DNA from 2 places in the Iamia sp. genome. Region 2 is predicted to be linked to the other one. Evidence: riboswitches for the same ligand, from Rfam matches in the RefSeq annotation. Region 2 holds a riboswitch; the other holds the start of a gene.
The links. A riboswitch is a leader RNA that binds a small molecule or an ion and turns the genes downstream of it on or off. The one in region 2 is predicted to bind S-adenosylmethionine.

Region 1 (11,088 bases), on a different contig from region 2:
ACCTCTCGCGTCGCATCGGGCTCGATGACGCCGTCGCGGTCGCCGAGCATGACGAGGACGGGCTGGGTGGGCGCCGGCTCGGGCAACGGGTCCTCCTCGCTGCCGCTGCCGATCGAGTAGGTGGCGAAGGCGTCGATGCGGTCATCGGTGGCGGCCATGCGATACGAGGCGCCGGCGCCGGCCGAGTGCCCGGCCACCGCGACCTTCTCGACGTCGGCCAGGTCTGCGAGCGGCGAGGACTCGTCGCCGGACTGGGCCTCGACGAGATCGAAGGTGGCGGCGAGCACCTCGGGATCCTCCCGGGGAGCGACACCCTGGGCCCCGGTGCCGAGCAGGCCGCTGAGCGAGCGCTCGACGTGGTCGGGGGCGGCGACGACGTAACCCCACGACGCCAGGTGGGTGGTCAGGTCGACCGACTGCTCGGGGAAGCCGGCGAAGCCGTGGCTGAAGAGGATCACGGGGTACGGGCCGTCGCCGGGGTACGGCTCGGCGTTCGGCGCGGCGGCGACGGGGTACTGCACCCGGGCCTCGGCGGGGATCTTCGCCTGCAGCTCGGGGGTGAGGAGGCTGGCGATGTCGAAGGTCTCGGTCGGCTCCTCGGTGCCGGCGCCGGCCTCGGCCGGGTACCAGACGACGACCCGCCGTCCGTCGTCGAGGGCGAGCTGGTGCGACCCCACGCCGTGGGGCCCCCGCTCGGACCACTCGACGAGCTGCCCGGCGGCGGCGTCCTCCCCACCCGTCCCGTCGGTGCCGTCGGTTCCCTCGGCGCTCTCGGAGCTCTCGGAGCTCTCGGACTCCTCGGCGGAGGTCGTGGTCGTGGCGTCGTCGTCGTCGTCGGAGCCGCAGGCGACGGTGAGGACGAGGACCAGGGCGGACATGAGGGCGAGGGTGCGGCGCGAACGGAGGTGCGACATGGGCCTGAGGGTATGCAGCAACGACCCACGGCGCAGGAACACGTTCCAGTTACGCCCCCCACCCACCCTCGAAGGATGCGCCCGCGGTCCTGGTCCCGGCGAGGTCGAGCCCCGTCGCTCCGAACACGGCGACCCGCCGACGATGTTCGCCCCGAGGAACGGTTGTTCGGTGAGGCGATGTGTGGTTGTCTCGTCCGGGTGCCGGGGCCGATGGGAAGACGAGGGACGGTGCGGGACCGCATCGACGGTGAGGTCACCTCGGTCGGTGGCGAGGCGGTGCTCCACTTCGGGCCCATGACCGGCCGGGTGCGGGTGGGCTTGGTCGTCCCTGCGGTCGACAAGGTCGTCGATCTCAGCGTCCACCCGTCGGCCGCCCTGGCCTGTCTCGATGCCGCCGCGGACCGAGCCGGTGTGCCCCGCCCCACTGCCCACCGCGCCGCCCGGGCCTCGCTGACCGCGGCGACCGATCGCGCCGGTGCGTGGCGGCCTCGTGCGCCGGCCACCCTGCTGGCCGAGCTGGGCGGCGCCGCCTTCCCCACCCTCGGCGCGGCGTACGACCGCGGCGCGGAGCCCATCGACGAGGTGCCTCGGTGGGCGGTGGCGATCCTCGCCGCCTCCTCCGCCCGCCGCGCCGCCGAAGCCGGCTTCGCGGAGCGGACGACCCGCCCGGTGATCGCGGCGGTTGCCTCGGCCCTGGCCGGACCCGACGGGGGCGGGCCGGTGGGCCTCCATGCCGTGGGCCTGGCCCTGATCGGAGCGCCCGTGCTCGACAGCGACCGCCTGGCCCGGGTGCTCGCCGAGACCGCCGCGCACCCCGCCCCCGCCGCCACGTTCACCGTCGATGAGCTGCGGGCAAGCCGCGCCGTGGTGGGAGCGCTGGGTGCCCACCGGACGGTGCGGGTACTGACCGACGCCAGCGCCCTTCCCGACGGCACCCGCCTGCTGCTCGACGTGGTGAAGGTGTGGCCCGACGTCGCCCCGAGGCTCCCGTCCCGCCTGCCGAACCGCCTGCGCGAGCTGGCCGACGTGTGCCGCTCGCTGATCGTGACCGACCACCGGCCTCCCGCCCCGCCGCCGGGCCGAGCCCGCGCGATGCCGACACCCCGGCTCGTGCGTCCCGGTGCGGTCGACGCCCGGAGCGGTCGGGCCCCACGGCGCGCCGCAACCGGCGGCGAGGCCGATCCGGCCCCACGTCGGACGGGCAACGGCGCCAGGGCCGACCAGACCTCCGGGCTCACGACGGCCGGCGCCAACCCGCCGAGGTCGACGTCAACCCCCGCGGCCGCTCGCCGCGCCGGAGGGCCGCCCAGCACCCCCACCCGTGTGGGCGACATCCAGCAGCCGCCCACGGCCCGTCGTGCCCGCCCGGGCGACGGGCCCGTACCCCCCGCTCGGCCGGCCCGGGCCGCGCCCGTCGTGCCCCAGGCGACCCTCAGTGTCGGGGACCTGACCGCCGCCTTCGACGACCCCGTGCTCGCCGAGCCCCACGCCGGGCGTCGTCCTCTCGCCCATGCGGCACCGGCTATGGCGGCGCCGGCAGCGGGCGGAACTGTCACGGCGGCCACCCCGATCCCGTCCACGGCCCGAGTCGCCCGGATCGACGGGCGCGAGCTCGACGGCTTGCGCTTCGCCCGACCGCGGACCTGCGGCGACCTGGAACGCTGGGGTCGGCTGCTGCGCAACTGCCTGGAGGACTTCGGGCCGGCCGCGGCGTCAGGGCGCAGCGAGCTGGTCGGGGTTTTCCGCGACGATGGTTTGCGGGGGTGCCTCGAGCTCACGCCCGACGGGGTGATCCGCCAGCTGTTGGGGCCGGCCAACCGTCGCCTCGACCGGCCCACCGAGCGGACCGTGCTGCGGGCCCTCATCCGTCACGAGGTGGTCGACCCGACGGCCGCGGGCAACACCCGATGGTTCGACCCCGGGTGACGGCCCCCGCCCGACACCGGCCCGCGGGATCCGTGCTGTCGTCGCACCCGATGTCGCTAGCAGCTCAACGAGCTGACCGAACTGGTCGGCGATCCGGGGGTCCCCACACCCGATGTCGCTACCAGTTCAACGAGCCGACCGAACTGGTCGGCGATCCGGGGGTCCCCACACCCGATGTCGCTACCAGTTGAACGGGGCCGGGCCATGGAGCACCCCGGCGGGGTCCGGGGGTCGGTTCCTCCGTGGCGGGGCGTCACGTTGGTGGCGGACGACGCCGTGGACCGGATCAGGGCGGAGGCGTCCAGCTGTCGCGGGTGCTGCGGTCAGGACGGAAGCCGTGGTCGACGCCCCAGAGGGCGGCCTCGGTCCGCGACGTCACCCCGATCTTGCGGAAGAGGTTCTGGGTGTGGGTCTTGATCGAGTTGACGCCCAGGTACAGGTGGGTGGCGATGTCGGCGGTGCGCTGGCCCTGGGTGATCAGTGCCAGCACCTCGCTCTCGCGCTCGGTGAGACCGATCTGGTGGCCGGGCCAGCGTCGCGCGGTGTCGTCGCGAGCATCGACCGGCTCCTCGTCCACCGCGCCCTCGGAGATCCGCACCACGCGCTCCCCCCGGTGGACGGCGACGAGGCCCTCGGCCAGGTCGCGCCCCGAGAGGCCCTTGCTGAAGTATCCCAAGGCGCCGGAGGCGACCGATGCATCGACCAGCTCCGGCGCGTTGCCCCAGCTGTAGACGGCGACCCGGCCCACGTTGGCGTGGCCTGCGATCTTCTCGATCATCTCGGCGCCCTCTCCGGGCAGGGCGAAGCAGTCGAGGAGCCCGATGTCGACCTCGGCATCGGGCAGGCCCTCGACGGAGCACTCGACGACTTGCACCAGGTCACCGTGGGGCGCCAGGAGGGCGGCGGTCCCGTGGACGATCACGTCGTAATCGTTGATGACACACACGCGCACGGGCTTGTCCTCAGGCATCCGATCCCTCTCCACGTCGTCCTGCACGATCAGGCGCACAGAGCGTGCCACGTCGCGCGCCCACAGCTCGCGCTCGTCCCCCGTCATGCGCGCCAATGGGGGTCAGGCGCGGCGCAGAGAGCGCAGGTCGACGATCTCGGCCAGCGGTGCGGTGAGGTCGGCGATGCGTTCGAGGGCGTCGTCATCGTCGCCGCCGCCACAGGCCGCGATGGTGACGTCGACCCGGGTCTCCGAGCCCTCGGTCACCGTCAGCCGGGTGCTGGTTCCGCCGACGCAGCCTTCGCCGTGGTCGTCGTCGACCTCTGCGGTGGAGAGGTCGGATACGACGTCGTCCCACACCTGCTCGGACAACTGTTCGGTGACGTCGTGGAGCACGTCGCCGTAGGAGTCGACCACGACGTGCACGTCGGAGCCATCGGCGGTGAGGACGTAGCTGCGGTGGTGCTCCGGAGGCACCGACGAGTCGGTGAAGCGGAGCACCACCTCGGTGTCGGACGGGTCGAGGCCGTCGCCCGAGCCGATGGTCGCCGGGTCGTCCGATCCGCAGCCCGTCAGCATGAGGGCGGCGGCCACGGTGGCGGAGACGACGATGGATCCGGGGCGCTCGGGCACGTCCCCAGCCTGACCCGGGCGGCGAAGCGGGAAACGGCAGGCCGAGAGGTGGGTGCCCCTCACCAGCGGTGGCCGCAGGTGCGGCACTGGTAGCTGGGTCGATCGGGGCCGATCACGCAGCCGCCGACGGCCAGCCAGTCGGGGGGCCACCCGGCGGGCATGCCGAAGAGCATGCGGGCCGGATCGAGAGCTTCGCAGGAAGGGCACCGCAGTCGGTCGAGCTCGTCTCCAGTGGTCGCCTCGTGCTCGGCGCGCCAGGCGATGAGGTGGTCGTAGGTGATGTCCATCGGGGCGAGGCGTTGGTTGCGGTCGCGCTCGCTCACCGGCCCGCGGTCGCAGGGGACGACGATCAGCCGCTCGTCGTCGAGCTCGAAGACGGCGAGCTGGCGGTGGCGAGCGCCGAGGGCGACCGCCTCGGCGCGGGTGAGCCCGTCGACCACCACGCCGAGCTCGTGGTGGTCGGCATCGGGCGAGGCGCCGACGGCTGGCTCCCACCGGTGCCCGGCGGCACCGAGCTCGGCGATCAGCCGCCAGTTGGCGGCCGCGTTGGCCTCGGGGTCGACGTCGCGACCGTCGGGGTTGAAGGCGGTGATGACGTGCCGGGTGCGATGGACCCGCCCATCGGCCCAGGGTCCGGCCAGGACGTGGGGAAGGCCATCGCCCGACCAGGTGACGATGACGGTGGAGGCGAAGGCCTGCCAGGGGGCCAACCTCGTCGGGGAGTGCTCAGCGCTCATGGGTGGTCACCTCGGGGGTCGGGCCGGTCAGGGGTCGGTTCCTTGCTCCGGCCGTTGTGGCCCTCGCCTCGCGGGCGGGAGGATGGGCGGCCTCGGTCCCTTCGACGGCCTCGGCCGCGATGTCGTCGGCCTCGGCGGGGCCGAAGGGAGAGCCTCGGTCGACCTCGAGCACCTCGACGCATATGAGGGTGTGGCGGGTGGCGCCGTAGACGGCCTCGAGCGGCCGGACCAGCAGCGCGGCGGCGTGGTGCCAGTCGGTGGGCAGGGCGAGGGCCAGGTGGTGGTTCGGGCAGCCGTCGGGCGGGTTGAGGCCGAAGGCGGCCAGGAGGCGGTGCTGGTCGTCATCGAGCTCGTGGCCCTCCGTGATGAACTCGTTCGACACGGCCTCGAGCCAGGCACCGCACTCGTGGTCGACGAGCGCCTGGGTGAAGTAGTTGCCCTCGCCGCCGTCGAGCGTGAGGATCACGCCGTGCCGCTCGGGGAGCGTCGCCAGCGAGGCCAGCTTGCGGGCCAGGGCCGCCTCGAAGGCGACGAAGCCGCCGGCACCGGCGGGCCGGATCTTGAAGTTGTTCTCGTCGCGGCGGGCGCGGCCCATCCGGCGGTGACTGGTCATGTGTGTGCCTCCATCGGCGTGGCGGGCGCACCTTGCCGGGAGGCAGGTTGCGGCAGCGTCGTCGGGCCACGTCCCTCGACTGCTCTGGATGGTCTGATCGACGGTAGCGGTCGCCGGCGCGACCTCCTCCGCCCTGGTTGCGGTTCAGTAGGACCGTGCCCGATCGATGAGGTCGGTGAGCTCGGCATCAAGCTCGCGGACGTCGAGCCCGACCCGGCGAGCACCCTCCACGCAGGCGCTGACGGCGAGCGCCAAGGCGACCAGCCGGTCGCCATCGGCGTCGGGATCGGCGCCCGCCGAGAGGTGCTTGCGCACCTCGTGGTAGCTGACCACCGGGGGGAGGTCGGACACCACGTGGGGCAGGCGCCCGGGGACGACCCGCTCCTGGCCTGCAGCGGGGTCGGGGGCGAAGATCACGTCGCCTTCGAACACGACGACCGTGGCGACGCCGTCGGAGCCGTCGGCGGCGAGGTCGTGGCGCACCATGCGCAGCGCGGGAGCGCCCCAGGGCGTCGTGAGCGGCTCGAGGACCACGACGGCCGCCGGGTCGACGACGAGGTCGGGCACACTCCCGCCGAGCAGGACGACGACTCGGCCGTCGTCCTGCTCGGACGCGGTCACGTTCGGCAGGCGGCCGAGGCGCTCGATGAGCGCAGCAGTCACCAAGGTCGGGCCGTGTCGTTCGAGGAGGTCATGACTCGAGGGTCTCACAGGGGTACGACAGTGAAGCCAGGTCCGCGGCCCTCTGGAAGCTCGGGAGGGTCCGATCCGCGTCGGTCCTACGATCGGCGGATGACGACGCTGAGCCCCCGCTACACCCGTGCTGTCGAGATCGCCCGGGTGGCCCACGACGGCGCCGTTCGCAAGGGCACCGAGATCCCTTACCTGGCCCATGTGCTCGCCGTGAGCGCACTCGTGCTCGAGCACGGCGGTGACGAGGACCAGGCCATCGCCGCCGTGCTCCACGACGTGGCCGAGGACGCCGGGGGCGAGCAGCGGCTCCGGGAGATCGCCGACGAGTTCGGCGACGACGTCGGGGCGATCGTGGGGGCCTGCTCCGAGCAGGCCGACGAGCAGGCGGCCGCCCATTGGAGTGCCTGAGCTCCTCACCATCGGCGCCTCGGCGGGTTGTACCGTCGCGGACAGGGGCGGATGGCAGGGCATCGGCCCATCCGGGTCTGGGGCGTCAGGGGAACTTGGGAGGAACGATGTTCGTGGAGCTCTTCGCCGGTCTCGGCCTGGTCGGTGTGATCATCTGCTTGGTGATGTGGTGGATGATCAACACCTAGACGAGCCGGGCCCGGGGCTGCTACCGATCGTCCGGTGCCGAACGCCACCGATGACGACCTGCACCAGCTGACCGGCGCGCCGATCTGCTCGAGGGTGCGGCAGCGGACGGTGAGCAGCGCGGGGCTGGCGAACATCACGCACAGGGGCTGGCCCGGGGTCGGTCGAGCGGGACGACGGGTCGGTCGGCTCCTACTTCACCCATTCGGCGGTAGCAGTTTGCGTCCTCGCAGGGCGTCGACGGCGGCTCGGGGAAGGGTTTGGGCCGGGGAGACGGGCGCAGTGTCGTTCGAGCGATCAGCGCTCCGTCGCGAACTCCTGGGAGGTCCCGTGCGCATCGGGCGCAACACAGAGGTGAGAGCACTGGGCGGCGGGCTGGGTTGCCTGATGATGATCCTGGTGTCGGTGCTCTTGTCGGTGGGCCTCACCCTTCTGCTCAACGCCGGTCGGTAGGCCGACGGGGCTTCGCACGTGGTTCGGTCGTCGTCGCCCGGGCAGGATGTGATCGCTTCGCCGCGACCGCTGCTGCGTCCGACCCGAAGGACGGTGCCATGGCCTTGCCCTCCTTCGATCAGGCGTGTCCCTCCCCACCGCCAGCCGTGGTCAACAGGGGCGCAGCTCGCGCCTGTCCCCGGGCGCGCCTCGACGTGGACGAGGTCCGCGGCGTGTTCGATGCCACCGATCCCTTCACCATCGGCCTAGAGGAGGAAGTCCTGCTGGTCGACCCGGCCACCCATGCCCCCGCGCCGGTCGCCGCGGAGGTGGTGCGAGCGGCCGGGGGCGATGCCCGGATCAAACAGGAGCTCCCCGCCTGCCAGGTGGAGCTGCTGACTCGCCCGCACCGCAGCGTGGAGGGCGCTCGGGACGAGCTCGCCGCGGCCCGGGCGGCGCTCATCCGTGCCTGCGACGGCGTGGTGGCGCCGGCTGCTGCTGCGGTGCACCCGTGGGCCCCCGCCACCACGGCAGTGGGCCCGTCGGAACGCCACCGGGCCATCGAGGACGACTTCGGCGAGGTGGCCCGTCGGCAGCTGATCGGTGCGCTTCAGGTCCACGTCGCCCTGGGCACCGCCGATTGCACGCTCGCGGTCTACAACGCGTTGCGTGGCTACCTGCCGGAGATCGCGGCGCTGGCAGCCGCCGCACCGTTCTACGAGGGCCGCGACACCGGCCTGGCATCGGTCCGGCCCGTCATCGCCGGGCAACTCCCTCGCCAGGGGGTGCCCCCCGTCCTCGAGAGCTGGGACGCTTTCGTCGACCACCTTGAGTGGGGAACGGCCAGCGGCACCGTGCCCGAACCGCGCCGATGGTGGTGGGAGCTACGACCGCACGTGATCCACGGGACGCTGGAGGTGCGCGTCCCCGACGTGCAACCCACCGTCGCGGCTTCCGCGGCGGTCGCCGAAACGGTCTATGCCCTGATCCGCCACTTGGCGCAGCGGCACCACGACGGCGAGGCGCTCGATGCCCATCCGACGTGGCGCATCGCCGAGAACCGCTGGTGCGCGCTCCGCGACGGCATCCACGGCCGACTGGCCGACCTCGAGTCGGGCGAGGCCATCCCCACCCGTCGTCGGCTCCGCGACATCTTCGACCAGATCGAGCCCCACTCCGAGGCCGGCCTGGACGCGGCCAGAGCTGTCACCGAGCACACCGCTGCCGATCAGCTGCGCCAGGCCGGCCTCCGCGGGGCCACCGGCTGGTTGATCGAGGCCTTCCATCACTGATCGACTCGAAGACGATGGCGACCGTTCGACCCTCCAAGGAAGAAGAGGCCGAAGCAACCGATGCAACTCATGACCCTCCCCGGCGTCTTCGCCCCCATCTCCGACTCCTGGCGCCTGGCCGAGGCGCTCCGCCGCGAGCGCCTCGGCCCTGGGGCGCGCGTCCTCGACCTCTGCACCGGGAGCGGCGTCCTGGCCCTCGTCGCGGCCCAGCAAGGCTGCTCGGCGACGGCGGTCGACGTCTCCCGCCGGGCGGTGATGACCGTCCGCCTGAACGCTCGTCGCAACCACGTGCGGGTCCGCGCTCTGCGAGGGTGCCTCTTCGAGCCCGTCGGCGACGAGTACTTCGACTGCATCGTGAGCAACCCCCCGTACGTCCCCTCGCCGGCCGACGCCCTGCCGCGTCACGGCGCGTCCCGCGCCTGGGTCGCCGGTCGCGACGGCCGCAAGGTCCTCGATGCGATCTGCGACGACGCTCCCCGCCACCTCCGACCCGGCGGCGCGATCCTGCTCGTGCACTCCTCGCTCATCGACGAGCACGCCACCATCGCCCGCCTCCGACGCGCCGGCCTGCCCGGGGCCGCGGTCGTCGATCGCCACCGCGGCCCCCTCGGCCCGCTCATGCGTGAGCAGCAGCGAGCCGGCACGGTGCCCGCCGGCATCGACGAGGAGGATGTCGTCATCATCCGGGCCGTGGCCGGCGAACGTTGAACCTCGGTCGCTGGCGGCGCCCGGCGATGTGGTCGATGCCCGCACCCGCTGTCCGTCTCCGGTCCGGGGCCGCCGAGCCCTCCCGGTCCCGGCCGTTTGAGCGGCGGCACCTCCGGTAGTGGCCGGCCATGGCGTCGCAGCAGGATCGCAGTGCACCGCCCAGGCTCCCAAGCGTGCTGCTCGGCATAGGGTTCGGCGGGTTCGTGGACGGCATCGTCCTCCACCAGATCCTCCAGTGGCACCACATGCTCACCGACACCGGCGACCACCCGGCCACCACGGTGGCCGGTCTGGAGGCCAACACCCTGGCTGACGGGCTCTTCCACGTGGCGACATGGGTGGTCGCGTTCGCCGGAGCCAACCTGACCATCCGGGCCTGGCAGCGGCGACGGCGGGCGCCTCCGTGGCGCGTCCAGGTCGGGCTGCTGCTGGCCGGGTGGGGCGGGTTCAACCTGGTCGAGGGCATCATCAACCACCACCTGCTGGCGATCCACCACGTCCGCGACGACGCGGGTGGTCCGGTCTCGTGGGACCTCGGGTTCCTCTTACTGGGGGCGGTGCTCGTCGGTGTCGGCGTCGCTCTCGCCCGGACCTCGAAAGCGGCGTCGGGGGTGAGCCAGGCCGCCCGCCCCCAAACCTCGAACCCCGCCGATCAGGAGCAGCTCACCGATCGTTGATCCGCCCCGAGGCTGGGTGACCGACCGTTCAGCTTCGCCGCCAGCCGGATCGATCCGGGGGCGTGCTCGACGCTCGGGCCGGGACCTCACCGAGCTCGACGGGCGGTTGCGGCACCCTCGGCCCGTGCCGTGGTGGACTGAGGAACGTGCCTCCCCGCTTCCGCCCGCCCCTGCCGGTCGCCGACCTCGCCGGCCCGGGCCCGGCCCGTGACTTCGTCGGCTACGGGCGCCATCCTCCGAAGGTCAGGTGGCCCGGCGGTGCGTCGGTCGCAGTCAACGTGGTGGTTGCCTACGAGGAAGGCTCCGAGCTCTCCATGGTCGAGGGTGATGGCCGCAACGAGGGCTGGGGCGAGTACGCCATCGAGGTGCCCCCGCCGGTGCGCGACCTCGGCACGGAGTCCCACTTCGAGTACGGCAGCCGGGCCGGGATCTGGCGACTGGCCCGGATCATCGACGCCGCAGGGGCTCCGGTCACGGTGTCGGCCACCGCTGTCGCCCTCGCCCGCAACCCACAGGTGGCGGCGTGGATCCTCGGGCAGGGCCACGATGTCTTGGGCCACGGCGACTACCTGGTCTCACCCGGGTTCTCGAGCCCCCGTGACTTCGTGGAGTGCGTCGCCATGGCCCTTCGTTCCCTCGTCGACGACGGCGCCGCGGACGGCGCCGGCCGGCTGATGACGGTCGCCTTTCACGCCCGCTGGAGCGGCCAGCCGGCACGCGCTGAGGCCCTGCGACAGATCCTCGCACTCGTGCAGGCCGAGCCCGAGGCCGTGCTGATGCGACGCGACGACCTCGCCGCCTGGTGGCTCGATCACGCGCCCGGCCCCGATGGGACCGGCTGACCGCTCTGCGGTCGACGGGTCGACCCGCTCAATCGGCGGCGACCGCATCCGGTGACGAGGGCGGCCGCGGACCCACCC
Region 2 (11,088 bases):
CCGAGATCGGCGCGCAGGTCATCGGGGTGCTCGAGGCCCACCGACAGACGGATGGTGCCCGCGCCGATGCCGACCGCCGCCAGCTCGTCGGGCAGCAGGTTCACGTGGGTCGTCGACGCCGGGTGGGTCACGAGGGTCTCGGGGCCTCCGAGCGACGACGCCAGGCGGGCCAGCTCCACGGCCTCGACGAAGCGGCGCCCGGCGTCGATGCCCCCGGGCAGGTCGAAGCAGACGAGCCCCCCGAGGTGCTGCATCTGGCGCAGAGCCAGCTCGTGCTGGGGGTGCGACTCGAGGCCGGGGTGGCGCACCTCGGTGACCCGCCCGTCCTTCTCGAGCCACCGGGCCAGCTCGAGCGCCGAGGCCGACTGGCGGGCGAAGCGCACCGGGAGCGTCCGCAGGCCGCGGATGCCGTTGGCGGCGTCGTAGGGCGACGCGGTGGCGCCCTGCAGCACGGCGAAGCCGGTCAACCAACCGATGAGCTCGGCCGAGGCCGCGACCACGCCCAGGGTGGCATCGTTGTGCCCGGCCATGGCCTTGGTGGCCGAGTGCACGACGAGGTCGACGCCGTGGGCGAGCGGTCGCTGGCCGAGGGGCGTGGCGAAGGTCGAGTCGACGACGGTCATGGGCCCGGCGATGGCCCCCAGGGCGTCGAGGTCGACGAGGTCGAGGCGGGGGTTGGCCGGGGTCTCCACCCACACCAGCATCGTCTTCCCCGGCCGCACGGCCCCGGCGAGGGCGCCGGGCTCGGTGCCGTCGACGAAGGTGACGTCGATGCCGAAGCGCGGGCACACGGCCTGGAGCACCAGTTGGGTGCCGGCGTAGATCTGGCGGGCGGCGACGATGTGGTCGCCCTGCGAGCACAGGCCGAGCATCACCGCGGTGACCGCGCCCATGCCCGAACCGAAGGCCCGCGCCGCCTCGGCGCCCTCCAGGTCGGCCACCGCGTGCTCGAAGTCTGAGACGGTCGGGTTCCCGTAGCGGGAGTAGAAGCGGTCGCTTCCGATGGAGGTGGCGGCGGCCTGGGCCTCGTCGACCGAGTCCGACACGAACGTCGAGCTGGCCCAGATCACCGGGGCCAGCGCCGGGTCGGAGCCGGCCCGGCCGCTCCGCACGGCGAGGGTGTCAGGGTGCAGCGGCGTGCTCTCCTCGGTCATGGGCGAGAGCCTCCCACGGCGGTCGGCGGGGCGGTCGGGGCCGACATCACGGCGTCTCCAGGTCGTCGAGGACGGGGGCGAGCAGGGTGGCCACCTGGTCGAGCTCGAGCAGGAAGCCGTCGTGGCCCTGGGGGCTGTCGATCTCGGCGTAGCGCGCTCGCTGACCCCGATGGGCGAGGGAGCGCACCAGCTCCTCGGACTGGTAGCTCGGGTACAGGGTGTCGCTCGACACGCCGACGGCCAGCACCGGGGCCTTGATGCGGGCGAGGGCGGCGTCGATCCCACCGCGGCCCCGGCCGAGGTCGTGGAGGTCCATGGCCTTGGTGAGCAGCAGGTAGGAGTTGGCGTCGAAGCGCCGGATCAGCTTGTCGCCGTGGTGCTCGAGGTAGCGCTCGACCTGGAACCGCTGCCACAGGCCGAAGTCGCCCGAGAGCGGCTCGACCTCGTCACGCCCGAAGCGGGCGGTGAACACGTGGTCGGTGCGGAAGGTGATCTGGGAGATCATCCGGGCCAGGGCCAGGCCCCCGTGGGGACCGGCCCCCGGGACGGCGTCGTAGTAGTCGCCGTCACGCCAGCCGGGGTCGAGGGCGATGGCCCGGCGCCCGGTGCTCCAGTAGGCGATCTGCTGGGCCGTGGCCGCCGCACAGGTGGCGATGGGCACCAGGGCGCCCACCCGGTCGGGGAACATGACCCCCCACTCGAGCGCCTGCATGCCGCCCATCGAGCCTCCGATGACCGCGGCCCACCGCTCGATGCCGAGGCCGTCGGCCAGGCGGGCATGGGTGCGCACCATGTCGCGGATCGACACGACCGGGAACGTCGAGCCGTAGACGCCGCGCCGGTCGGGTCGCGGCGAGGCGGGACCGGTGGTGCCCTGGCAGCCGCCCAGCACGTTGGCGCAGACCACGAACCAGCGGTCGGTGTCGAGCACGCGACCGGGCCCGATCAGGTCGCCCCACCAGCCGGCGGTGGCGTGGCCGGGCCCGGCGGGCCCACCGGCGTGGGCGTCACCGGTGAGTGCGTGGCAGAGGAGGACGGCGTTCGACGCGTCGGGGGCGAGGGTGCCCCACGTCTCGAAGGCGACGGTGATGTCGCTCAGCTGCCCGCCGCCCTCGAGCACGAAGGTGCGATCGACGAACGTGCGGAGGAACTGGCGGTCGCCGGTCGGGTCGCTCGGCCGCCACGCGCCGGAGGCGGGGAGCGTGCTCACATGGGCCCGCGTCCACGACGGTTGGGCCAGCGCGGAGTCGGCCTCGACCAGCTCGGCGATGTGTTCGGCCATGGGTGTCTCGCCTCCTCCGGGGTCGGGGTCGGGGGCGGGAGCCCGGGTGCCGTGCGCCGGGCGGACCCGGACACTTCGTTGCCGGTGGGAGCCGACCACATCCCCGCCGAGGCGAGAGGCACCTTGGGTGTCCGTCCCAGGTTGCCGGACCCGGGTGACCCCGGGCCGCTCAAGATGACAGTCGCAGCGTAGGCGTCGGGCCCGGAGGTGGCCAACCAGATCGCCGCCACCCTCTCGGCGGCCCGCGGTGCCGCCGCCCTCCCCGCCACGTCGGCTCACGACCCTGGCACCGACGCGCGCCGCCGGTAGCCTCGCCCGCCATGGAACCCGACGCCGACGCCGACGTCGACGCCGACGGGGACCGGAAGAACGTCGGGGACCGGGAGAACGTCGGGGAGTCGACCGCCGGGGACGAGCCGCAGGCCGACGTCGCATCGGGGCCGGGGACCGAGCCGGCGCCGGTGCCGGCATCGGGGCCGACCGCCACCGGGCCCACCCGACGGACCCGTCGCGGTTCGACACCGACCCGGTCGGGGAAGGCGTCGCGCGGTGATTACACCGGGTGCGGGCTCTGGGCCCTCGGGTTCCTGGTCCTGGTGCTGGTCAGCTTCGCCGTCGGTGTCGTGCTGCGCCCCGACACCGACCCCAACGAGGGTCCCGACGCGGTGTCACTGGCGCGCAGCGTGGGCGGCGACAGCAGCTACCGCCTGGTCGGGCGCACCGACGAGACCGAGGACCCGTGCGTGACGCTGCTGCGCGGCGACGAGGAGGTGACCGGGCAGTGCGGCGTGGGCGTCTCGACCGACGCGGGCGAGGTCGATCGCTACGCGGTCACGTCCAGCGAGCTGGAGGACGGCACGACGGTCGTGTTCGGCCCGGTGCCCCGCCAGGCCGAGACGGTGCGCCTCGAGCTCTCCGACGGCTCCGAGCCCGAGGTGGCGGTGCGCCGCAGCGATGCCGCCGGCCTCAGCTGGTTCACCTACGAGACCGACCAGACCGTCGCCGGCCCGGCCGAGATGCTCGACGGCAACGGCAGCCCGGTGCCCACCCCGCGCTGAAGGCCCCCTCATCGGCCCCGGCCCTCGATGTGATCGATCCGCCGGCCAACTCCGGACCCAAGTCCCCCGTGGTGGCGGACACGGGTCCCAGGTGGAGGTTCAGAGGCGGGCTCTCCACCACGTGGTCACGGGGTGGTCGGCGTCGAGGCCGTAGGCGACGCTGAGGTCGGGACCGACGTCGACGAGCGGGCGACCGGCGCGTAGAGCGCGGGCTGCGGCCTCCCAGCGGCCACGATCGGAGGGCAGGGGAACGCTCAGGACCTGGCGGGCGGAGAGCTTGAGGGCGTCACCGCCGCGCGCGGTGCCGGCGCTCTCCCGCAGGGCCCAGGCGGTGACGGGAGGGGCCGACAGTGCGGCGGCGACCATCCAGAGCAGGAGCTCGACGTCGATGGGTCCGCCGTCGGTGTTCTCGACGTCCCAGAGGGTTGCCCGGCCCGGGGCCAACGGCTCGACGGCCACGAGGGGCACGCCGGGCACGAAGCGTCCGTCGATGTCGACCGCCGCCTCGACCACCCGGGTCTGGGGGGCGACGACGACCTTGGGTTGCAGGCGGGCCCGTACCCAGGCTGCGACCGCCGGTGCCTCGCGGGCCACCGCGTCGAGGTCGGCCACGGGCCGAGACCAGGTGCGACCCGCGATCCGCGCCGGGCGCCGACCCCAGAGCAAGGTCAACGGGTCGACCGAGCCGGTGGTCAGCACCGGCGCCCGCGCCGCTGGGGTCTCCGGGTCGAGGGCGTCGCCGTCGGGCGCCTCGTGCAGGTGCGGGGCCAAGCCGTAGAAGTGCTGGCGGAACCCGGCGGTGGCGGTGACCAGGTCGCCGAGGTGGCCCGACGCGCCGGGGAGGGCGACGACGGGCACGCCCCGCGCGTCGGCCAGCAGCGGGGCCCACGATCGCCTCGCCGGACCGGGGCGCGCCGGGCCGGCAGCGAGGGCGAAGCCGTGGGCGGTGCGGACAGCAGGACTCGCGACCATCCCGGTCGGGGTAGCGGGACTCGCGACGATCCCGGTCGGGGCATCGGGACCAGGGACCTCGGGGCCGGGGACGCCGGGGCCGGGGGCCGGCGGCGGTCCTGTCCCGTCGGGGGCCGAGGACCGCACCTGGAGCACCGGCGCGCACACGTCGACCTCCGCGGCGAAGGCCGATCCGCCGGCGACCCACAGGCCCACGAGGTCGGCCCGCTCGCTGACCGCGGCCCGCACGCCCTCGGCGTCGCGGGCGCCGAGCACCGACTCGGGCTGGACGAGAACGACGCGCCCTCCGGGCCGGACCCACCCACAGGCAGCCAGCAGGAAGACCGCGGCGGCATCGACGTAGCCGCCGGCGGCCCGGCCGTAGCGCTCCCGAAGACGAGCGGCGCCCGCCCGGTCGCGGGCCGTGGCGCTCGACAGCTGGCCGAGGAAGGGCGGGTTGCCCACCACCAGGTCGACCCGACCGCGCCCCAGCCGGGCCGCCCCCGTCCCCGCCACGGCGTCGGGGCCCCCCGGGCCGTCGGGGCGGTCACGCCCGTCGGGGCGGTCGCACCCGTTGAACCCGTCGTGCCCGGCGAGGCCGTCGTGCCCGTCGAGCGCATCGAGCTCCAACCCGTCGCCGACGACGAGGTGCGGTCCAACCGGTGCCGCGCCGTCCCACCCGGTGTCGAGCGCCCAGCCCACCAGCGCCGCCTCGGCCACCGCAACCGCACCAGCGTCGAGGTCGACACCGCCCAGCCCGGCGAGGACGCCCGTCGGGTCCGCCCCGCGGGCGTGCTGCCACCGCGCCGCGGCGAGCAGGAAGGCACCTCCGCCCACGGCCAGGTCGATCACCGACAGCGCATCGACCACCGACAGGCCGGTGCCGTCGCTCCGGTCCGGTGGCGTCCACCCGTCGAGGGCCCAGCAGACCAGTCGGTGGGCCAGCACCGGTGAGGTGTAGTGCGCCCCTCGGGCCCGCCGCGCCTCGGGATCGAGGAGCGCCTCGTGCACCGCCCCCAGCAGCTCGGGACCGGCCAGGCCCTCGGACACCGGGGGCACGCTCCGCGCCACGGGGTCGTCGGGCGGGCACGACGCGAGCAGCGCCAGGCCTCGGGCCTCCATCGCCCACCCCCGCGCCCCGGCCACCTGGCGCAGGACGCCCGCTTCGAGGCGGGCGGCCACGTCGGGCTCCCGGTCGCCCTGCGCCATGAGCGCCGCGGCCATGAGCGCCGCCGCCCACTCGCCCCACGCCGGGTGCCGGGCGGGGTCGACGGGATCTGCGGGGTCGACCCCGGTCATGGCCGCCCCCCGGGACCAGTTGGGTCAGGCTGCGCCGGAATCCGCGGTGGGATCCCAGGCCGTGAGGTCGGCGAGCCGGGCGTCGTTGGAGAAGATCTCGACGATCGGCAGGTCGATCCCGATGCGCTTCTGCAGGCGCCGGACGTCGAGCTCCTCGTTCCACAGGGCCAGGGTGACCACGAGGCCCTCCTCACCAGCGCGGGCGGTGCGCCCGGACCGGTGGATGTAGGCCTTGTGGTCCTCGGGCGGATCGCCGTGGATCACCACGTCGATGTCGTCGACGTGGATGCCGCGGGCGGCCACGTCGGTGGCCACCAGCACGGGCAGCTTGCCGGCCATGAAGTCGGCGAGGGCCCGCTCGCGCAGACGCTGGGGCAGGTCGCCGTGGATGGCACCGGCCTTGACGCCGTCGTCGGTGAGGTCGTCGACCAGGCGGTCGGCGTAGCGCTTGGTGCGGCAGAACACGATGGTGCGGTTCGAGGCCCGCCCGATGGCGGCGATGACCTTGGACTTGTCCATCTGGTGGACCAGGAGGAACCGGTGGGTCATCTCCTCGACGGTCACCTGGGGCGAGGAGACCTCGTGGCGCACGGGGTCCGTCTGGTAGCGATCGACCAGGATCTTCACCGCACCGTCGAGGGTGGCGGAGAACAGCAGGGTCTGGTGCGTGCCCTTGATGTGGCGCAGCAGCCACTCGACCTGGGGCAAGAAGCCCATGTCGGCCATGCGGTCGGCCTCGTCGACGACCACGATCTCGACGTCGTCGAGCCAGGCCTCCTTGCGCTCGATGAGGTCGATCATGCGGCCGGGGGTGGCCACCACGACCTCGGCGCCGTCGGCCAGGTTCTTGATCTGGCCGACCATGTTGGCGCCGCCGTAGATGGCGGCGACCCGCACGCCGACGGCCCGACCGAGGGGCATGAGCTCCTCGGACACCTGGGCCGCCAGCTCGCGGGTGGGCACGAGGATGAGGGCCCGGGGCCGGCGTGGCTCGGCCCTCGTGACCCGCTGGAGGGTGGGCAGCCCGAAGGCGAGGGTCTTGCCCGACCCGGTCTTGGCCTTGCCGCAGACGTCACGCCCGGCAAGGGCATCGTTGATGGTGAGCTCCTGGATCGGGAACGCCTGGTCGATCCCCGTCTCGGAGAGCGCCTTGACCAAGGCCCCGTCGACCCCGAGCTGCTCGAAGCTCGTCGTCATGTTGAGCTCCAGCCTACGGGGATGCGGGGCGAGAAACCCAATGTCACCGCGAGAGATCTGTGGCCCGGCTAGGGCAGGGCGGCCTCGATGGCGGCGGTGACCTGAGGGTCCTCCGGTTCGGTCTGGGGGGCGAAGCGGGCCCGGACCGTGCCGTCGGGTCCGATCAGGAACTTCTCGAAGTTCCACCGGATGTCACCGTCGTGACCCTCGGCATCGGCGGTCTGGGTCAGCTCGGCGTAGAGGGGGTGGCGGTCCTCGCCGTTCACCTCGACCTTCTCGAACATCGGGAAGCTGACGCCGTAGGTGGTGGAGCAGAAGGTCTGGATCTCGGCGGCCGTGCCCGGCTCCTGGCCCAGGAACTGGTTGCAGGGGAAGCCGGCGACGGTGAAGCCCCGCTCAGCGTAGGTCTGCTGGAGGCGCTCGAGGCCTTCGTACTGGGGGGTGAGGCCGCACTGGGAGGCGACGTTGACGACGAGGGTCGCCCGGCCCTCGAGCTCGTGCAGGCCAGCGGGGCTGCCATCGAGGGCGTTGACGTCATGGTCGTAGATGGCCACGGGGACCTCCGGGGTCGTCTCGGCACGCGGCGCGCGCTCGGCGGACACCGTTCTACCGCCCGGGCCGAGTCGGCGCCCGTCCACCGCTATCCCGGCGACGGTCATCCCCGGAGCCGGCGGACCCGGCGCCCGCCCACCTCTGTCCCTTCGTCGCGCAACCGCCGGGTCTGCTCCTCCTCCTTGCCCGGAGCGAGCCGGCCGGAGGCGTCGACGACCCGCCACCAGGGAAAGGCGCCCCCCGAGCGCGACAGCACCCGCCCGACGCCCCGGGAGCGCCCGGGCCAACCCGCCTCGGCCGCCACCTCGCCGTAGGCGATGACGTCGCCGGGGCGCAGCGCCGCCAGCACCGCTGCGACCGCCCGCTCGAGGTCGGGCTCGGGACCGTCGAGGCGGTGCCGGGCGACCAGCGCGGCGGCCGGCGCGTCACGGGCGCCGGGGGCCTGGTCACACCCGTCGTGGGGCTCCTCGCACCCCTCGTGGGGCTCCTCGCCGCCGTCGTGGGGCTCCCGGGCGACCATGGCGCCATCCAAGCCGTTCCTGCGCCGAGACGCGGCGCGCGCCGCCGTCATCGGGCGCAAGAACGGATCACCGCCCCGCCGAGCGCGACGCCGGGACCCCGCAGCCGGGCTCGGTAGGGTCGATCTGTGGCCCCGACGACCGAGACCGGGATCGACGTCGGGGCGCCACCTCCGGGGCCGCTCACTGCGGTCGAGGAGTGGCCGGTCGACGCCGCGGCCGCCGCCGTCGTGGATCGCACCGGGATCATCCACGCCGTCGGCGACCTCGACCGTCCCTTCGCTCTCGCCTCGGTCACCAAGCCACTCTTCGCCTCGGCCGTGCTGGTGGCCATCGAGGAGGGATCGCTGGCCCTCGAGGAGCCGGCCGGGCCCGAGGGGTCCACCATCGAGCACCTGCTCGCCCACGCCTCGGGCCTCGGACTCGACGGGCGCGAGCTGGCGGCTCCCGGCCGGCGGCGCATCTACAGCAACGCCGGGTTCGAGGTCCTCGGCGCCGAGCTGGAGCGGACCACGGGGCTGACGCCGGCCACCTACCTCGCCGAGGCCGTCCTGGCCCCCCTCGCCATGACCGCGACGGGCCTCGACGGGTCACCGGCCCATGCGGCGGTCAGCACCGTCGCCGACCTGGCCCGCTGGGTGGGCGAGCTGATCGACCCCCGGCTGCTCGCCCGCACCACTGTGGCGCGGGCCACCTCGGTGGCCTTCCCCGGCCTCGACGGCCTGGTGCCCGGCTACGGCAAGCAGGCCCCCAACGACTGGGGTCTCGGGTTCGAGGTGCGGGGAGCCAAGGACCCCCACTGGACCTCGCCCGCCAACAGCTCCGCCACGGTCGGCCACTTCGGTCGCAGCGGCACGTTCTGGTGGTTCGACCCCGCCGTCGAGCTCGCCCTGATCGTGCTCACCGACCGGGAGTTCGAGGCCTGGTGCAAGCCCCGCTGGCCGGCTCTGGCCGACACCGTCTTGGCGTCCCGGGGCTGAGTCGGGCTCGCGCCAGGCCGTTCGCGACCGGAGCAGCAATTCCCTCATCGGTGAGCTCGGTCGTCTCCCGGGTCTGCCGCTCAGCCGCTGCTGGCCCACCATGAGCCACGAGCAGCGCGACCCCGCCGCCGGTCGACTGCTGGCGATCCTCGACTTCGAGTGGCCCGGGGCCGCACCGCCCGACCTCGACCTCGACGTGCTCCTGCGCTTCTGCGCCTTCCCCGACCTGCACGTTCCTGAGTCCTACGCATCGGCGACCCACGCCCGCGACTACCGAGGTCCCGTTCTGGTTGGCCGAGGACTATCCCGAGCTGTTCTCCCGACCCGAGCAGCTCGACCGCTGCCGCCTCTTCGCCATTGCCTGGGACGTCGCGGAGCTGATCGCCTTCCCACCACACGCCGGGGCCGCCAGCCTCGACGCCCGTCACCCGCACCGGCGGCTCCTCTCGATGCTCGCCGGCGACAGCCACCTCGACCGCATGGACCGCGTGCAGGGCGCCCCGGCCTGACGATCGGCCCCTTGCCCCGCAGGCAGGCAGGCAGGCAGGCAGGCAGGCGCGAGGGCTCAGTCGTCGGTGAGGCGGCCCCACTGCTCGGTGGGGGCGGGCTGGCGGCTCGAGGGGAAGTCCTCCAGCGCACCGGTGGGCGTGGCGTCCCAGCGGGCGAAGGTGAGGGGGGTCTGCAGCCAGACGGTGAGGAGCTGGGCGACGGCTTCGACCGATCGGACGTGGGTGCGCTCCCACCCGTGGCTGCCGTCGAGGCCGAAGGCCACCAGCGCGGCGCGGGTGCCGGCCCCGGCCTCGAGGGCGGCGGCCACATCGGACCGGTACCACTTGAACAGGTCGCGGGCGTGGGGGATGTCGTGGTCACGGCACAGCCGGCACAGGCGACGGGTGAGGTGGTAGTCGAAGGGGCCGGTCATGTCGCCCAGGGGGATCGTCACCCCGTCCTCGATGCTGTGCTGGCCGGGGGCGCACACCGCGTTGTCGACCGAGATCATCTCGGCCACCTCGGCATCGAGCCCGTGGCTCGCGCCCTGGCCGATCTCCTCGGCGATGGTCACCAGGAGGCTGGCCCGGTGGGGCAGGACGATGTCGCCGGCCACGATCGCCCGTGCCGCGGCGAGGGCCGCAGCCACCCCGGCCTTGCCGTCGAGGTGCCGGCTCACGATGTACCCGGCGTCGGTGATCTCGGGGTTGGCGTCGAGGGCGACGAAGTTGCCGACCTCGATGCCGAGCGCGGCCAACCCGGCACCGTCACTGACCTCCTCGTCGACCCGCACCTCGACGTGCTCCCAGCCGATGCCCTGGGTGTCGACCTCGTCACCGAACGCATGGCCGCTGGCCTTCAGCGGCATGATCGTGCCGGTGAAGGCGCGGTCGGGATCCTCGGCGAAGATCTTCACCCGGGCCCCCTCGGCGAAGCGGGCGCTGAACGTGCCGACCTGGGCCAGCTCCAGGCGCCCGTTGTCCTTGAGCCGGCGGACCATGCACCCGATCGTGTCCGAGTGCACCACCAGCGCCCGGTCGATGCCCGGTGACCGGCCCGGCAGGTCGACGAGCAGCGAACCCCGCCGGGTCAGCCGGAAGGGCAGCCCCAGGTCGGTGAGAACGTCGCCCACGTACTGCATGATCGCATCGGTGCGACCCGAGGGACTGGGGATGCGCAGCATCTGGAGGAGGACATCGAGGGTCCACCCCATGTCGATCTTGAGCGCCGACGGCGCGCCCGGCCCGTCGGGTGCGCCCGGCTCGTCGGGGCAGGAGAGATCGGTCATGGCGTTGGGGCTCCTTGGGGGGTCCAGGCCCGCGGCAGCCCGCGGTTGCCCGGGAAGAGGAAGTCGACGAACGCGGCGGCGGTCGGCTGCGGCTCGTGGTTCGCCAGCCCGGGTCGCTCGTTGGCTTCGATGAACACGTACTCGGGGGAGCTCAGGTCCGGCACCAGCAGGTCGATGCCGGTGACGGGGATGCCGATGGCGGCGGCGGCGGCGACGGCGACGCTGCGCAGATCCGGGTGGACCTCGGCCGTGACGTCGTGGATGGTGCCGCCGGTGTGGAGGTTCGCGGTGCGCCGCACCCGGAGGCGGACGCCCTCGGG

Region 1: linked by a shared signal. The riboswitch ahead of VNL12_RS08355 (TY-Chap domain-containing protein) and the one ahead of metX (homoserine O-acetyltransferase MetX) in region 2 are both predicted to bind S-adenosylmethionine.

The regions. Positions count from the first base shown of each region.
Region 1 is NZ_DATLXO010000079.1:1,224-12,311, forward strand. It holds gene VNL12_RS08330 (alpha/beta hydrolase family protein) at 1-914, opposite strand, end outside; gene VNL12_RS08335 (hypothetical protein) at 1,143-2,840, shown strand; gene VNL12_RS08340 (response regulator transcription factor) at 3,127-3,897, opposite strand; gene VNL12_RS08345 (hypothetical protein) at 3,913-4,422, opposite strand; gene VNL12_RS08350 (DUF3293 domain-containing protein) at 4,482-5,159, opposite strand; gene VNL12_RS08355 (TY-Chap domain-containing protein) at 5,149-5,772, opposite strand; SAM riboswitch class I at 5,780-5,867, opposite strand; gene VNL12_RS08360 (hypothetical protein) at 5,917-6,435, opposite strand; gene VNL12_RS08365 (HD domain-containing protein) at 6,565-6,873, shown strand; gene VNL12_RS08370 (hypothetical protein) at 7,390-7,512, shown strand; gene VNL12_RS08375 (carboxylate-amine ligase) at 7,611-8,783, shown strand; gene VNL12_RS08380 (HemK2/MTQ2 family protein methyltransferase) at 8,853-9,491, shown strand; gene VNL12_RS08385 (DUF2243 domain-containing protein) at 9,665-10,168, shown strand; gene VNL12_RS08390 (hypothetical protein) at 10,315-11,010, shown strand.
Region 2 is NZ_DATLXO010000055.1:19,559-30,646, reverse strand. It holds gene VNL12_RS05565 (aminotransferase class I/II-fold pyridoxal phosphate-dependent enzyme) at 1-1,154, opposite strand, end outside; gene metX (homoserine O-acetyltransferase MetX) at 1,201-2,436, opposite strand; SAM-I-IV-variant riboswitch at 2,501-2,619, opposite strand; gene VNL12_RS05555 (hypothetical protein) at 2,757-3,494, shown strand; gene VNL12_RS05550 (hypothetical protein) at 3,594-5,744, opposite strand; gene VNL12_RS05545 (DEAD/DEAH box helicase) at 5,769-6,941, opposite strand; gene VNL12_RS05540 (glutathione peroxidase) at 7,010-7,489, opposite strand; gene VNL12_RS05535 (MGMT family protein) at 7,597-8,013, opposite strand; gene VNL12_RS05530 (serine hydrolase domain-containing protein) at 8,140-8,991, shown strand; gene VNL12_RS05525 (hypothetical protein) at 9,282-9,500, shown strand; gene VNL12_RS05520 (osmoprotectant NAGGN system M42 family peptidase) at 9,557-10,693, opposite strand; gene ngg (N-acetylglutaminylglutamine synthetase) at 10,765-11,088, opposite strand, start outside.